DNA from 4 places in the Sinorhizobium sp. 22678 genome. Region 1 is predicted to be linked to each of the others. Evidence: predicted binding sites of a transcription regulator. Region 1 holds the regulator's gene; each other region holds the start of a gene.

Region 1 (3,605 bases):
CATCGTCTACGGCCTCCTCGGGCTTGCCGTCTTCATCAACTTCGCGGGCATGCCGCGCTCGGCAGCACTCGTCGGCGCCTTCGTGCTGACGCTGATGACGCTACCGACGATCATCATCGCGACCCGGGCGGCCCTGAAGGCAGTGCCGCCGTCGATCCGCTCCGCCGCACTCGGCCTCGGCGCATCGAAGATGCAGACCATCTTCCATCACGTGCTGCCGCTTGCCATGCCCGGCATCCTGACCGGCACGATCATCGGCCTCGCCCATGCGCTGGGCGAAACGGCGCCGCTGCTTCTGATCGGCATGGTCGCCTTCGTGGTCGACTTTCCGGGGTCGCCGCTGGAGCCATCCACGGCGCTGCCGGTACAGATCTACATGTGGGCGAACGAGGCAGAACGTGCCTTCGTCGAGCGTACGTCCGGAGCGATCATCATTCTCCTGATCTTTCTCATCTTCATGAATCTCGGCGCAATTCTCTTGCGGCGTCGCTTTGAGCGTCGCTGGTAGTGGGGTAAGGACTATGAACATCATGTCGGAAGCTGCAGTCGAAAAGGCTCTTGAGCAGAAAATGAATACGGTGCCTTACAAGATGATCGGCAACGATGTGTCGGTCTATTACGGCGAAAAGCGTGCGCTCTTCGACGTCAACCTCAATATCCGCGAGAACACGGTCACGGCGCTGATCGGTCCGTCCGGTTGCGGCAAATCGACGTTTCTGCGCACTTTGAACCGCATGAACGACACGATCGAGAACTGCCGCGTCACGGGCAAGATCACGCTCGACGAGGACGATATCTACGATCCGTCGATCGACGTGGTGGAATTGCGTGCCCGCGTGGGCATGGTGTTCCAGAAACCCAATCCGTTCCCGAAGTCGATCTACGACAATGTCTCCTACGGCCCGCGCATCCATGGCCTGGCACGCACCAAGACCGAGCTCGACGAGGTCGTGGAAACGAGCCTGCAGAAGGCCGGGCTCTGGAACGAGGTGAAGGATCGGCTGCAGGAGCCGGGCACCGGGCTTTCCGGCGGCCAGCAGCAGCGCCTCTGCATCGCCCGCGCCGTTGCCGTCAGCCCGGAAGTCATTCTGATGGACGAGCCCTGCTCGGCGCTTGATCCGATCGCGACCGCGAAAGTCGAGGAACTCATCCACGAATTGCGGGCGAATTTCACGATCGTGATCGTCACCCACTCGATGCAGCAGGCGGCGCGCGTGTCGCAGCGCACGGCCATGTTCCATCTCGGCAATCTCGTCGAGGAGAACGATACCGATAAAATGTTCACCAACCCGGACGATCAGCGCACCCAGGACTACATCATGGGCCGCTTCGGCTGATGGCCGGAGAGGGGCGGAGTTTTTCCGTCCCTCCCGGTCAAGACCGAACGAGGCCCATTCAGAACAGCGCGTCCCCCGAGGAAACGAATATGTCTCACGCACACATCATGTCCGCCTTCGACGAAGAGTTGAAGTATCTCACGCGCCGCATCTCCGAGATGGGCGGTCTCGCCGAGCAGATGGTGGCGGACTCCGTCCGTGCGCTCGTCAATTCCGATCTCGCCCTGGCCCAGAAGGTGATCTCCGACGACACCATTCTGGACGACGCGGAACGGCAGATCGGCGAAAAGGCGATCGTCACCATTGCCAAACGCCAGCCCATGGCCTCGGATTTGCGGGAGATCATGGGTTCGATCCGCATCGCCGCGGACCTGGAGCGCGTGGGCGACCTCGGCAAGAACACCGCAAAGCGGGTGATTGCCGTGGCCGGTTCAGGCATACCGCGCAAGCTTGCGCGCGGCCTCGAACACCTGGCCGAGCTCGCGCTCGTTCAGTTGAAGGAAGTCCTGGACGTCTACGCGTCCCGTTCGCCGGAAAAGGCGAACAGCATTCGCGAACGCGATGAAGAGATCGATGCGATCTACACGTCCCTGTTCCGGGAACTGCTGACCTATATGATGGAAGATCCGCGCAACATCACGCCGTGCACGCATCTTCTCTTCTGCGCCAAGAACATCGAGCGTATCGGCGATCACGCGACCAATATCGCCGAAACGATCTACTATATGGCGACAGGCGCCCAGCCGCAGGGCGAACGGCCGAAGGACGACATGACGTCGACATTGGGTTCCGTGACGGACTGAGATCGCCCGGCATCCGGTGCCTATGCAGAATTGTTCCGGCCGCCTCGGTGCGGCCTACCACCGTGTGCGGCGGCATGACGGCTGTCGTGCGTAGGAAGGAGTCCTACTGAATGTTGCCGAAGATTGCCGTAGTCGAAGACGAGGAAGCCCTGAGCGTTCTCCTGCGCTACAATCTCGAGGCGGAAGGCTTCGAGGTCGATACGATCCTTCGCGGCGACGAGGCGGAGATCCGCCTGCAGGAGCGCCTGCCCGACCTTCTCATCCTCGATTGGATGCTGCCCGGGGTTTCCGGTATCGAGCTCTGCCGCAGGCTGCGCCAGCGGCCGGAAACGGAGCGCCTGCCGATCATCATGCTGACCGCGCGCGGCGAGGAAAGCGAGCGCGTGCGGGGCCTTGCCACCGGCGCCGACGATTACGTCGTCAAGCCCTTCTCGACGCCGGAACTGATGGCGAGGGTCAAGGCGATGCTCAGGCGCGCCAAGCCCGAGGTTCTGTCGACGCTCCTGCGCTGCGGCGATATCGAGCTCGACCGGGAGACGCACCGCGTCCACCGCCGCAGTCGCGAAGTGCGCCTCGGCCCGACGGAGTTCCGGCTGCTGGAATTTCTGATGTCCTCACCGGGGCGCGTCTTCTCCCGTTCACAGCTCCTGGACGGTGTCTGGGGACACGACATCTATGTCGACGAACGGACCGTGGACGTTCATGTCGGGCGGCTGCGCAAGGCACTGAACTTTTCCAACATGCCGGACGTCATCCGGACGGTGCGCGGCGCTGGCTATTCGCTGGAGAGCTGAGGCTGAAGGTCGCTGGCGCCCGTGCCGGCTTGCGGCATGGCAAAGAAAAAGGGGCCTTTCCGGCCCCGATTTTCGTCGTGCATCCAGAGCGGGATGAGCAAGGCGCCTCAGCGCATGCGCCGGCGCTCGGCGGAGGGCTGGTAGGCCAGCCGGGCATGGAAGGTGCAATAGGGAGAGGCTTCCGGGGAGTCGTTGCCGCAGAAGTGGAACTCTTCCTTGAGCGGGTCGCCGATCGGCCACTTGCAGGTGCGTTCGGTAAGCTCCGTGAGCTCCAGCCGCCGCGACATCGGCAGGACGATGTTCCTGTCGATCTGCAGCTCCTGGTCCATTTCCAGGCCGACTGCGAGCTCTTCCTTGAGCGCGGTCGCACCGGCCGTGCGGGTCACGGTGCGGGTTACGGAACGCGCAGCATAGTTCGGTGCGCGCGGGGCAGACGTCGCCCGTTTGGGCCGGGCTGCAGCGGTCGTGCTTCCGCCGGCCTTGGCGCGCCCGGGCAGGCTCAGCCGATGAACCTTTCCGATGACCGCGTTGCGGCTGACGCCGCCCAACTGCGCCGCGATCTGGCTGGCGCTCAAGCCCTCCGACCACAGCTTCTTCAGTTTCTCGACCCGCTCGTCAGTCCAGTTCATCTCTGCACTCCCCGTTCTCGGCGTTGGGATGGCGGAATCCGT
Region 2 (3,605 bases), on a different contig from region 1:
CGCGATATTTCGCCAGCCATCCGGCAACGAGCGCCAGCCCCTCCGGGTCGACCTCGTAGTTCACGAAGCGCCCCTGCCGTTCCTCCCGCACCAGCTTTGCATTACGCAACACGTGGAGATGTTGGGACATGGCCGGCTGGCTGATGTCCATTCCGTTGCGCAAGGCACTGGCGTTCATGCTTCCGCTCGCCAGCTTCTCGAAGATTGCACGGCGTGTCGGGTCAGCGAGCGCTTTGAATATGTCGTTCTCAGTCATGACGTCAGATAAGCATACACTTATCTGATTCGCAACACGGATGGCACGCTTCGATGCAAGCGGTTTGGCGCCGCCAACCGATTCAGGGATAAATCCGCACGCGGGGAGAGGGGGACCGAGGCGAAGCGCTGCCGCTTGTCCCTTCGCCCCGCCTGCGGGGAGAAGGTGCCGGCAGGCGGATGAGGGGCAGCTCCGAGTGATATGTCGTCAGGTTTTGACGAGCTTCAGCACCTTGTCGAAGGCCTTGAGCACCTGGGCGAGCTCGTGGCCCCGCTTCAATATCGTCCCGTGAGCGTTGAGCACGCTGAAGGCGCCCTGTTTCGCGGCGAGCTTCGGGTTTTTCTCGATGCGGTAGAGAGGCACTTCTCCGGCGCGCTTGAACACTGAAAAAACGGCCCGGTCCCTCAGGTGGTCGATCGCATAGTCGCGCCACTCCCCTTCGCCCACCATACGGCCGTAGACCTTGAGGATCAGGTCGAGTTCGCGGCGATGGAAGGTGACGGGCGGGGGGTTCTTGGCTTGCTTGTATTCGTGAAGATCGACGACCACGTCGGAGGTGGTCTGGCCGTAGTGACGTGCTTCGCCTCGCGGCAAATCCGTTTCATCAGTCATCGGCATTTCCGGCCTTCTAATGTGACAGGACCACGACAGTGTGCCTCACACGATCGGAAAAGCAAGCCGGAAGCTGTTGATCAATGTCAGCAATTCTTGGGGCTGCCGCAATTCAGTCAAAACGCCGCCCCAATTCGCCGCAACACTCCGACCGCTGCCGGACAGAGTCGTTGCCACCGTATGTCCGGCCAGCCGTCATGCTGCGGGAGGTTCTCGAACGCAGACATGGCTGGTTCGGTCCGGTAACTTCGAACCCTCAGCCCCAGCCCCTCGATGCTGCCGGGCCGAACCATCCCCTGTTCCGCCGCAAGCGATGCGGAACATTTCCTGTCATCAGAGCTTTCCCTGCGGCCCCGCGAGAACCGTTGCGGCGCCGATGATGGCTCCCGGCGTTTCCTTGTCCTTCATCGATTGCAGCAGCACCGCGCAACCGCTATTGCCCTGGCCTTCGATCAGGACCGAGGCGGGCAGCGTGAATTCCGCTGGCTTGCCCTCCCACATGCCGATGGTCTGGATGTCGCGCACCGCATGCCAATACGCGATCTCCTTGCCGCTGTTCTCGCCCTTCTCGACCTTGACCACCCTTGCCCGGTCGAAATAGACGACGACGACGTTCGCCCTGCCTTTGCCGGCACCGACCTTGATCGAGATTTCATCGCCGCCGATCGAGGCGGCGATCGGCACCGACAGACCCTTGCCCTTCTCGTCCATCAAGGCAAGCCGGTTCCTGATGGCCGGCAGGTCCGCGCCGTTGGCATGGTCGCGCCCGTTCAGGATCGCCTGCGGCGTATAGACGCCGTAGCGGCCGAGCATCCGCGCATAGGCATATTGCCGCTCGGTATTTTCCTTGGAAGCGAGCGTGTCCGCCCATCCGAGATAGTTCCAATAGTCGACATGATAGGCGAGCGCGACGACCTCGCCTTCATCGACGAGCTTCTTGAGCGCCGCGTCCGCCGGGGGACAAGAGGAGCAGCCCTGGCTGGTGAAGAGTTCGACGACGCCCTTGAGCGCCCCGTCCTTGACCGCTCCGTCCTTGACCGCTCCATCCTTGACCGGGCCGCTCTCGGCCGCCCTGCCGTCATCCGCTGCGGAAGCTCCGCAGAACGCACCAAACAGCCCGATCGCCAGGGCGAGACGTCGGATTGTTGGTGTGCAGGCGGATATCATGGCGTCTTTGTTCGTGCTCGTTAGAGCACTTCCGGGAAAATGTGGAACGTTTCCATCCGGAAGTGCGTCGCTTCAACGCGTTTGCCGCGCGGGGAGACCCCTACATACGACGGGTATTCTTCAACGAAAAGTCACGTTGGAGTGACTGCCGCAAAGCCGGCCAAAACCCTGTGGACCGGACAATAAAAAGCCGGGGCGTCGATGTGGACGCCCCGGCTTTTCTGTTCATACGTCGCCGATCAGGCGGCGAGATCGCGCAGAACCGTCTGCAGGATGCCGCCATTGTTGACGTAGGTGACCTCGTCGAGCGTATCGATGCGGCAAATGAGCGGGACCTCCTTCACCGAGCCGTCGCCATAGGTGATCTTCGCCACGCGCTTCTCGCGCGGCTGGACGTTGGCGAGATTCTCGATCGTCACGACTTCGTCGCCCTTGAGAGCCAGCGATTCCCAGGTCGTGCCTTCCTCGAAGACGAAGGGTACGACGCCCATGCCGACCAGGTTCGAACGATGGATGCGTTCGAAGGACTGGGCAATCACGGCCTTGACGCCGAGGAGGTTGGTGCCCTTGGCCGCCCAGTCACGCGAAGAGCCGTTGCCGTATTCGACGCCGGCGAAGATGACGAGCGGAACGCCCTCCTCCTTGTACTGCATGGCCGCGTCATAGATCGACATCTCCTCCTTTGAGGGATAGTGGATCGTATAACCGCCTTCCTTGCCGTTCGGGCCCAGCATGTGGTTGCGGATGCGGATATTGGCGAAGGTGCCGCGCATCATCACCTCATGATTGCCGCGGCGCGTGCCGTACTGGTTGAAGTCGGCAATCCCGACGCCGTGCTCGAGCAGATAGGCGCCGGCAGGCGAGGCCGCCTTGATCGAACCGGCCGGGGAAATGTGGTCGGTGGTGATCTTGTCGCCGAAGAGACCGAGGACACGGGCGTTCTTGATGTCGGAAATGCCGGCGCCCTTCTTGCCCATGCCGACGAAGTAGGGCGGGTTCTGGACGTAGGTGGACCCCTCGTCCCAGGCATAGGTCTGGCCGGCCGGAACCTGGACAGCCTGCCAGTTGGCGTCGCCCTTGAACACGTCCGCATATTTGGTCGCGTAGAGCTCGCGGGTGACGTATTTGAAGATGAACTCCTGGATCTCCTGCGAAGTCGGCCAGATGTCCCTGAGGTAGATGGGCTGCCCGTTCTGATCTTCGCCGATCGGCTCCTTCGTCAGGTCCTTCTGGACTGAACCCGCCAGCGCGTAGGCGACGACGAGCGGCGGCGAGGCGAGATAGTTCGCCTGTACGTCCGGCGAGATGCGGCCTTCGAAGTTGCGGTTGCCGGAAAGCACGCCGGCGGCGATCAGACCCTTGTCGTTGATCGTCTTGGAGATCTCCGTCGGCAGCGGGCCGGAATTGCCGATGCAGGTTGTGCAGCCGAAGCCAACCAGGTTGAAGCCGAGCTTGTCGAGATCTGTCTGGAGGCCGGATTTCGACAGGTACTCGGCGACGACCTGCGATCCGGGCGCCAGCGACGTCTTGACCCAGGGCTTCGTCTTCAGGCCCTTGGCGACCGCCTTGC
Region 3 (3,605 bases), on a different contig from region 1:
GGCATGGGCATTTCGCGGGAGGCGAAGGGCACCTGATAGCCCGGGATGGCGATCGCCTTCAGGATCGCGCGGCGGATCATCCGCTTCGTCTGCTCGTCCAGATAGGCGAAGTTGTAAGTTGCGAGGTCGTTCATTCGGGGGCCTCCTTCATGCCGTCCCTGCCGCCGGCCTGGGCGGCGTCGTGTTCCCGGCGCATGCGCCTGACCAGGTCGAGCTCGGCCTGGAAATCGACGTAATGCGGCAGCTTCAGATGTTCGACGAAGCCGGTCGCCTGGACGTTGTCGGCATGCGAGATGACGAATTCCTGATCCTGGGCGGGGGCGACGATGTCCTCGTCGAATTCGTCGGTCCGGAGAGCCCGATCGACCAGCGACATCGACATCGCCTTGCGCTCGCTCTGGCCGAAGACGAGTCCGTAGCCTCGGGTGAATTGCGGCGGCTGCTTGGCCGAGCCTTTGAACTGGTTGACCATCTGGCATTCGGTAACGCGGATGACCCCAAGTGAAACGGCAAAGCCCAGCTCCGGCAGCTCCAGTTCGACCTCGACCTCGCCTATCCTGACCTCGCCGACGAAGGGATGCGTGCGGCCATAGCCGCGCTGCGTGGAGTAGGCGAGCGCCAGCAGGAATCCCTCGTCGCCACGGGCAAGCGCCTGCAGGCGGAGATCGCGCGCCATCGGAAATTCCATCGGCTCGCGCGTCAGGTCCCCCGCCACGTGAGCTTCCGGCATCTGGCCGTCGCCCTCGATCAGGCCTTCGCCGTCGAGAATGTCGGAGACGCGCATGACATGTTCGCCCGGCTCCTTGAGCGCCGGCTCATCGACCGGCTGTTCGCCGATGAGCGACGGGTCGAGAAGCCGGTGCGTATAGTCGAAGGTGGGGCCGAGCAGCTGGCCGCCGGGGAGGTCCTTGTAGGTGGCCGAGACGCGCCGTTCGACCTTCATTTTCGCGGTGTCGACCGGTTCGGAATAGCCGAATCGCGGAAGGGTCGTGCGGTAGGCGCGCAGGATGAAGATCGCCTCGATCATGTCGCCGCGCGCCTGGCGCACGGCAAGCGCCGCAAGCGCACGGTCGTAAAGCGAGGCCTCGGCCATCACGCGGTCGACCGCGAGCCCGAGCTGCTCGACGACCTGTTCTATGGTGATCGCGGGCAGCGCCCGGTCGCCACGCCGGCGGTCGGCCAGCAGCCGGTGAGCATTGGCAATGGCGGCTTCTCCGCCCTTGACGGCTACATACATGCGCTTACTCCCGTTCGAGTTTGGTGGTGCGCGGCAGGCAAAGCACTGCCTCGCGCGCCGTCAGGACGAGATCGATGCCGCGTGGAAAGATCGCCCGGTTGGCGGCCCAGAGGTCGAGGAACACGTCAGGCAGGCCCTTCGGTGCGATGACGATCCCGTTCTTGATTCCGGGTCCCCGGCCGATCAGCGGTTGCCCGCCCTCGAGCGCTTCCACCTCGACGACGAGCGTGGTGGAACGGTCGGGATATTCCTGCGTGCCGAGGGAGAACTGGTCGAAGCCCGGCACAGCCGCGTCCTTCTCGAAGAAGGCAAAGCGAGCCTCGTCCTTCGTCTCGGTGACGCCCGCGCCGGTGTGAAACGCGATCCACTTCGGCGCGGAGGATTTGGAGAGCGCCGGCGATAGCCAGACCGGCGTGTCGTGGTCGCAGAGCGTGAGCGCGACAGCTCCGCTTGCCTCTCCGAGTGGCGCCGGAGGGGCTGCAGCAGTGGAAAGCCGGCCGACGGTGCCCGGGCGGGCGAAGCAGTCCATCAGGCTGCGGAACACGGACTGCGCCTCGAAGACGGGATCGGCGAAGGCGCCGCTATAGATTTGCGATTTGGCCGTCATCAATCCTCTCCGCGGACCATGGTGAAGAAGTCGACGCGGGTCGCAGCCGTTTCCTCGGCCTTGCGACGGTCTTCCGCATCAAGGCGAGCGGCCACCTGCTCGTGCAGCGCCTCGACGCTTGCGCGATGCGCAGCGCTCTGAAAAAGCGCGTCGAAGATCGCGGCAAAGCGGGCGCGTGCCTTGTCGGTGCCGAGCAGTTGCCCATGGCCGATCTCTCCGGTCGCAAGCCGCACGGTGGCGCGTGAAACGGTGGCCTCGCCGAGGTTGAAAGGATCGCCGCCGCCGCCGATCTTGCCGCGCACCATGACGAGCCCGGTTTCCGGACCGCGCACCGGCGCCACCTCCGGCTTGTCGTCGATCGCGTCCCAGGCCATGGAAAGTTCGCCGAGCGTGGCGCGCGCCAGAAGCCGCATGCCTTCCCGGCGCTGAGCGATGCCTTCATCACTTGTCTTCGCTGCGTCCATCATCTCACTCCAAAATGTCTATTGATCTAGACAACTATACATCTTATACCTTTCCATAGCCTTCGCAAATGACAGGCTTGTGACATTTGCCAAGAAACCGGCGGCGAAGAAGTGGGGCGAAGAAGATGGTGGCGAAGGTCGTCGAACGGCAGATGGGCGTGGCGCTATGGCGGCAGATTGCCGACAGGATACGGCTGGCGATCAGCAACGGCGACTATGACGCGACCGGCATGGTGCCGCCGGAGACGGCCCTTGCAGCGGAATTCGGCGTCAATCGCCACACCGTGCGCAGCGCGCTGGCAGCACTCGCGGAAGAAGGTCTGGTGCGCGCGGTGCAGGGGCGCGGCACGATGATCGAGCGCAAGGATCGTGTGAGCTATCCGATCTCGCGGCGCACTCGCTTCTCGCAAGGCCTCGGCCGCCAGGTGAAGGAAATCGGAACCGAGCTCCGGGGGCATCGCCAAGTGTCGGCAAGCGGCGAAATCGCCGCTGCGCTTGGCGTTCCCCCGGGCACCCCTCTCATCGAGCTCAGCACCGTCAGCAGCGGCGACGGGCGGCCGCTTTCGACGGCGGTCAGCTACTACCCCGCCGAGCGCTTTGCGAGGATGGCGGAGGAATATGGGCGGCTCGGATCGGTCACCAAGGCCTTTGCCGTGCATGGGCTCGACGACTACGTCCGGGTCTCGACGGAGATCGTCGCGCGGCACGCGGACGCAGAGGAACTCTCGCTTCTGAAACTCTCGCCGGGGGCGATCGTCATGGAGACGCAATCGATCAATGCGGATCTCGGAGGCCGCCCGGTCGAATATTCGCGAACGCGCTTTGCCGCCGACCGGATGAAGCTCCGGATCGAGACTTGAACTCGGCCGGACGGCGCGGACTACACGTTTCGCCGCCTGCCTTCGATCAGATCCAGCACGGCGCGCGCGGCGTCGAGCACCTGGGTGCCGGGTCCGAAGACGGCGGCGACGCCGTTCTCCATCAGATAATCATAGTCCTGCCGGGGAATGACACCGCCGCAGACGACGATAATGTCCTCGCCGCCGCGCTTCTTCAGTGCCTCTGCGAGTTGCGGCATCAGCGTCCTGTGGCCGGCGGCAAGCGATGAAACGCCGATTACGGTGACCTCTTCGGCGAGCGCCAGATCGGCGGCTTCTTCCGGCGTCTGGAACAAGGGGCCTGCGACGACATCGAAGCCGATATCGCCGAAGGCGGATGCGATCACCTTGGCGCCGCGGTCGTGTCCGTCCTGGCCGAGCTTGGCTACCATGATCTTCGGCTTGTGGCCGAGCCGCTT
Region 4 (3,605 bases), on a different contig from region 1:
GTTGATGAGATAGTTGAACTGCTCCCTCGTGGCTTCGTGTTTCGCTCCGGCGTGGAGCTGGTTGTCGATGAACAGTCGCTGCATGCGAAAATTGGCGCGCATCGGTATCGGGTGCCTTCTAGAGAAACAGACCGGAGAGGACGAGATAGAGAAAGGCCGAGAGCAGCGCCGACACGGGAACCGTGATGACCCAGGCGGCGACGATGGTCAGGAAGTGGGAGCGCCGCACCAGGCGCCGGCGGCGCACTTCCGCAAAGTTCGCCTCGCCCTTTTCCATGAATTCGGTCTGGCCCGTCTTGCGCCGGACATATTCGAGCCGCCGTTGCGAGTGACGCGTGTACCACTCGCGAAAGAAGCCGACGCCGAACACGGCGCCGACCGCCGTGTGGGTGGAACTGATCGGCAGGCCGAGAGCCGAGGCAAGCAGAACCGTCACGGCGGTCGCAAGCGCCACGCAGAAGGCGCGCATCGGGTTGAGACGCGTGATTTCCTCGCCGACGACGCGGATCAGCAGCGGACCGTAGAGCAGAAGACCCACCGAAATGCCGAGTGCGCCGATGAGGAGTACCCAGAAGGGGGCGTCCGAATCCGCGGTCGAGATCACGCCGTCGACAGCCGAGACGATCGCCGACAGCGGGCCGATCGCGTTCGATACGTCGTTTGCGCCATGGGCGAAGGAGAGCAGGGCGGCCGAGAAGATGAGCGGCAGGCGGAACAGCTTGCGAAGCGACTGGTTGCGGTTTTCGAGGCCTTCCGACTGGCGGTGGATCCACGGCTTCGACACGATGTAGCAAACGATCCCGGCCAGTCCGCCGATCGCCAGGCCGGTCGGAAGCGGAACGGAAGCCAGATGGTCGATTGCAAAGACCGCGACATAGGCCGTGAACGAACCGGCGGTGACGCCGAGGACGACAGGCATCCAGCGCCGGGCGGCGGAGATCTTGTCATCGCGATAGATGACGAACTCCTTCAGGAAGGCGAGGAAGAGTGCGGCAATGATCCCGCCGAGCACGGGCGAAATCGTCCAGCTCGCTGTGATGCCGGCGATCGCCCACCACTTGACGCTGGAAAGCCCGGCGGCGGCGACCCCTGCGCCGATAATGCCGCCGATGAGCGAATGCGTCGTCGAAACGGGCGCACGCGAGTAGGTCGCGATATTGATCCAGATCGCCGATGAGATAAGCGCCGAGAGCATCACCCAGACCAGCCCTTCGGCGCCGACCACCTGCGTGCCGTCGATGATCCCGGCCTCTACGGTCAGCGTGACCTTACGGCCGGCGATCAGCGCTCCGGCGATCTCGAACACCGCCGCAATCCCCAGCGCCACGGGCATCGATATCGCCTTTGCGCCGACCGCCGCTCCGACGTTGTTGGTGACGTCGTTGGCGCCGATGTTCATCGCCATGTAGCCCGCGACCGCCGCTGCTGCAACCACCACGGCCGCACCGGAGGCGCCGGTGAAATAGCTCGCCGCGAAACCCATGCTGAGGATCAGGAAGAGAGCGGCAAGTCCGGGAGCAGCCAATCTGCGCATGACGTGATGCGACGCTTCCTCGGCAAGGCTGAACTTGTCGAGATCCTTGTCGAGCGTCAGCTTTTCGAGGCGCGGTCGCGGCTTGGCCAATGGCTGTTCTCCAACTGTAATATTCGCCAGTAGCGGCACAAACGGGCGTATTCAAGAGGAATTGACGAGGGGGGCGAGGGGGTGCGGCCGGGGCGTTACCCGATCCGGCATGTCGCAGCCTGCGGCGAGCTTGCGCGTTCGACCAGTCGTCGGGGCGGATGCCGTGGGCTTCCGCCTCGCCGTCAGTTGCTGGAGGCTTTCGGCCGCTGCTCCGGGTCGGGGCCGAGGCGTTTGCCGAAATCGAGGATAAGCTCTTTCAGCGAAGGCTCTGCAACGCGCTTTGCCGCCTCACGATAGTCGACCCATTCCAGCCGCCTGCTGCCTTTCTCCGGGAAGTTCTTGCAGAAATCCTCGACTTCGAGCGCATGCACCTGCACCTTGCAGGAGATCTCCAGGCCGTGGTCCATCCGCTTCTGATAGACGTAGGCGCCGATGGCGGCCCTCTGCACCTTGCCCTTCACCCCGGCTTCCTCATAGGCCTCGCGCTCGGCGACCTCGTGTGCCTGCTTGCCCTGCATCGGCCACCCCTTGGGGATGACCCACCGGCCGGTGTCGCGGCTGGTGATCACCAGGATTTCCAGCGCATTCGTCTTCCTGGCAAGCCGATAGCACAGCGCCGCATACTGCATTCGCGCCGGGCGACGCAGCATGAGTTGCACATCAGAAGCGAGCCGGTGCAGAAAGTTCAAGATTCCCGATACTCCTCAACGAATCAGTGGTTAGTGCGCGCGACCCGAGTATGAACCGTCGCATGCCGCTGTAAATGCGTTCGTCAAACGCGCCGCATTCATTCGGATTCACGCTCTTCCTTTTCGGGACTATGCATCACCCAGCTAACGCAAAGCGCGGAGTCGCGGTTCCGACCGAACCACTGTCCCATGACCATATTTAGGAAATCGGCTGGAATTTTACCACGGGGCACTCGCCATCCGTACTTTTGCGCTTGTCGGGCGCGCGACGGGTCAGGAACCCGCGCGATCGCGCTGCTGCAGGCGCAGGCGGGCAATGCGCACCCACTCTCCGCTGCGCTCGGCCTCGCGCGCTGCCGTGGCGACGAAATCGATGTGGCTCTGCGCGGCCGCCTTGGCGGTTTGCGGATCGCCGACCATGATCGCCGCATAGATCGCCTCGTGCTGCGCGAGAAGCTGGTCGCGTGCGCCGGGCGCGTCGAAGACGGAATTGCGGTGGAAGAAGATGCCTTGGGTCAGCAGCCTGTAACAGGCCCTGAGGGTGTGAAGCAGGATGATATTATGAGCGCTTTCGCCGATGGCATTGTGCAGTTCGATATCGGCTTCGAGTTCTTCGGCGAAGTTGCCGCTCTCGTGTGCGGCGCGCATGCGTTTGATGACGCGGGTAAGAATGTCGCGGTCGAAGTCGGTTGCGCGGGTCGCCGCCAGTTCCGCCGTCAAGCCTTCGAGTTCGCGCCGGTATTCGAGATAGTCCTGGGTCGCCTTGTGGTGGCGTCCGATGAGCTCGATCAGGGGTTTGGAAAAGATCTGGCCGACCACGTCGGCGACGAACGTGCCGCCGCCATGCCGGCTTTCGACGAGACCGCGCGCCTCCAACTCCTTGAGCGCCTCACGCAGGATCGGCCGCGACACGTCGAAGCGCCTGGAGAGTTCTCGCTCGCCCGGCAAGCGATCGCCGTCGCGTAATACGCCCTCGAGGATCAGAAGCTCGATCTGCTGCACCACCTCGTCGGCCGTCCGGCCATGGCTGATACGGGCATAGAGGTCGTCCTGGTCTTCGGTCACGGCCACGTCTCCCGGAGCGCCAAGGGCATTGTGCACAGGTGTCGCCGGCCTCCGCTTCCATTCGGCAATCTAACAGGACCGATCAAGTGGTCAAATTGATTGTCCACTCTGCCGGTGTTGACAAAGATCGAACTGCGTCAAAGCGCCCTGTTCTTTTTACCTTATCCGTTGATAAGAAGGTGATGATGAACGCGTGAGGGGGAAGAAGCGCTTCATGCCAAAGGGCA

The links. The regulator PhoB, encoded in region 1, activates phosphate uptake and scavenging genes when phosphate is short. The targets are predictions, from matches to a motif close to TGTCATNNANCTGTCAT.
Region 2: a site for PhoB is predicted at 890-906, ahead of ACTJKL_RS15250 (DUF2794 domain-containing protein). Genes of this name have one in related genera too.
Region 3: a site for PhoB is predicted at 2,377-2,393, ahead of phnF (phosphonate metabolism transcriptional regulator PhnF). Genes of this name have one in related genera too.
Region 4: a site for PhoB is predicted at 1,629-1,645, ahead of ACTJKL_RS18690 (inorganic phosphate transporter). Genes of this name have one in related genera too.

Annotation. Positions count from the first base shown of each region.
Region 1 covers NZ_JBQEMS010000021.1:70,905-74,509, forward strand. The annotation lists gene pstA (phosphate ABC transporter permease PstA) at 1-508, shown strand, start outside; gene pstB (phosphate ABC transporter ATP-binding protein PstB) at 522-1,337, shown strand; gene phoU (phosphate signaling complex protein PhoU) at 1,427-2,140, shown strand; gene phoB (phosphate regulon transcriptional regulator PhoB) at 2,251-2,934, shown strand; gene ACTJKL_RS25035 (GcrA family cell cycle regulator) at 3,042-3,563, opposite strand.
Region 2 covers NZ_JBQEMS010000009.1:50,767-54,371, forward strand. The annotation lists gene ACTJKL_RS15245 (ArsR/SmtB family transcription factor) at 1-256, opposite strand, end outside; gene ACTJKL_RS15250 (DUF2794 domain-containing protein) at 464-874, opposite strand; gene ACTJKL_RS15255 (DUF1223 domain-containing protein) at 1,202-2,035, opposite strand; gene acnA (aconitate hydratase AcnA) at 2,275-3,605, opposite strand, start outside.
Region 3 covers NZ_JBQEMS010000003.1:95,334-98,938, reverse strand. The annotation lists gene ACTJKL_RS06060 (alpha-D-ribose 1-methylphosphonate 5-phosphate C-P-lyase PhnJ) at 1-134, opposite strand, end outside; gene ACTJKL_RS06055 (carbon-phosphorus lyase complex subunit) at 131-1,237, opposite strand; gene phnH (phosphonate C-P lyase system protein PhnH) at 1,242-1,844, opposite strand; gene phnG (phosphonate C-P lyase system protein PhnG) at 1,844-2,308, opposite strand; gene phnF (phosphonate metabolism transcriptional regulator PhnF) at 2,434-3,168, shown strand; gene scpA (methylmalonyl-CoA mutase) at 3,189-3,605, opposite strand, start outside.
Region 4 covers NZ_JBQEMS010000011.1:247,457-251,061, forward strand. The annotation lists gene ACTJKL_RS18685 (16S rRNA (uracil(1498)-N(3))-methyltransferase) at 1-102, opposite strand, end outside; gene ACTJKL_RS18690 (inorganic phosphate transporter) at 119-1,624, opposite strand; gene ACTJKL_RS18695 (NUDIX hydrolase) at 1,807-2,313, opposite strand; gene ACTJKL_RS18700 (FadR/GntR family transcriptional regulator) at 2,587-3,378, opposite strand; gene ACTJKL_RS18705 (DUF3422 family protein) at 3,593-3,605, shown strand, end outside.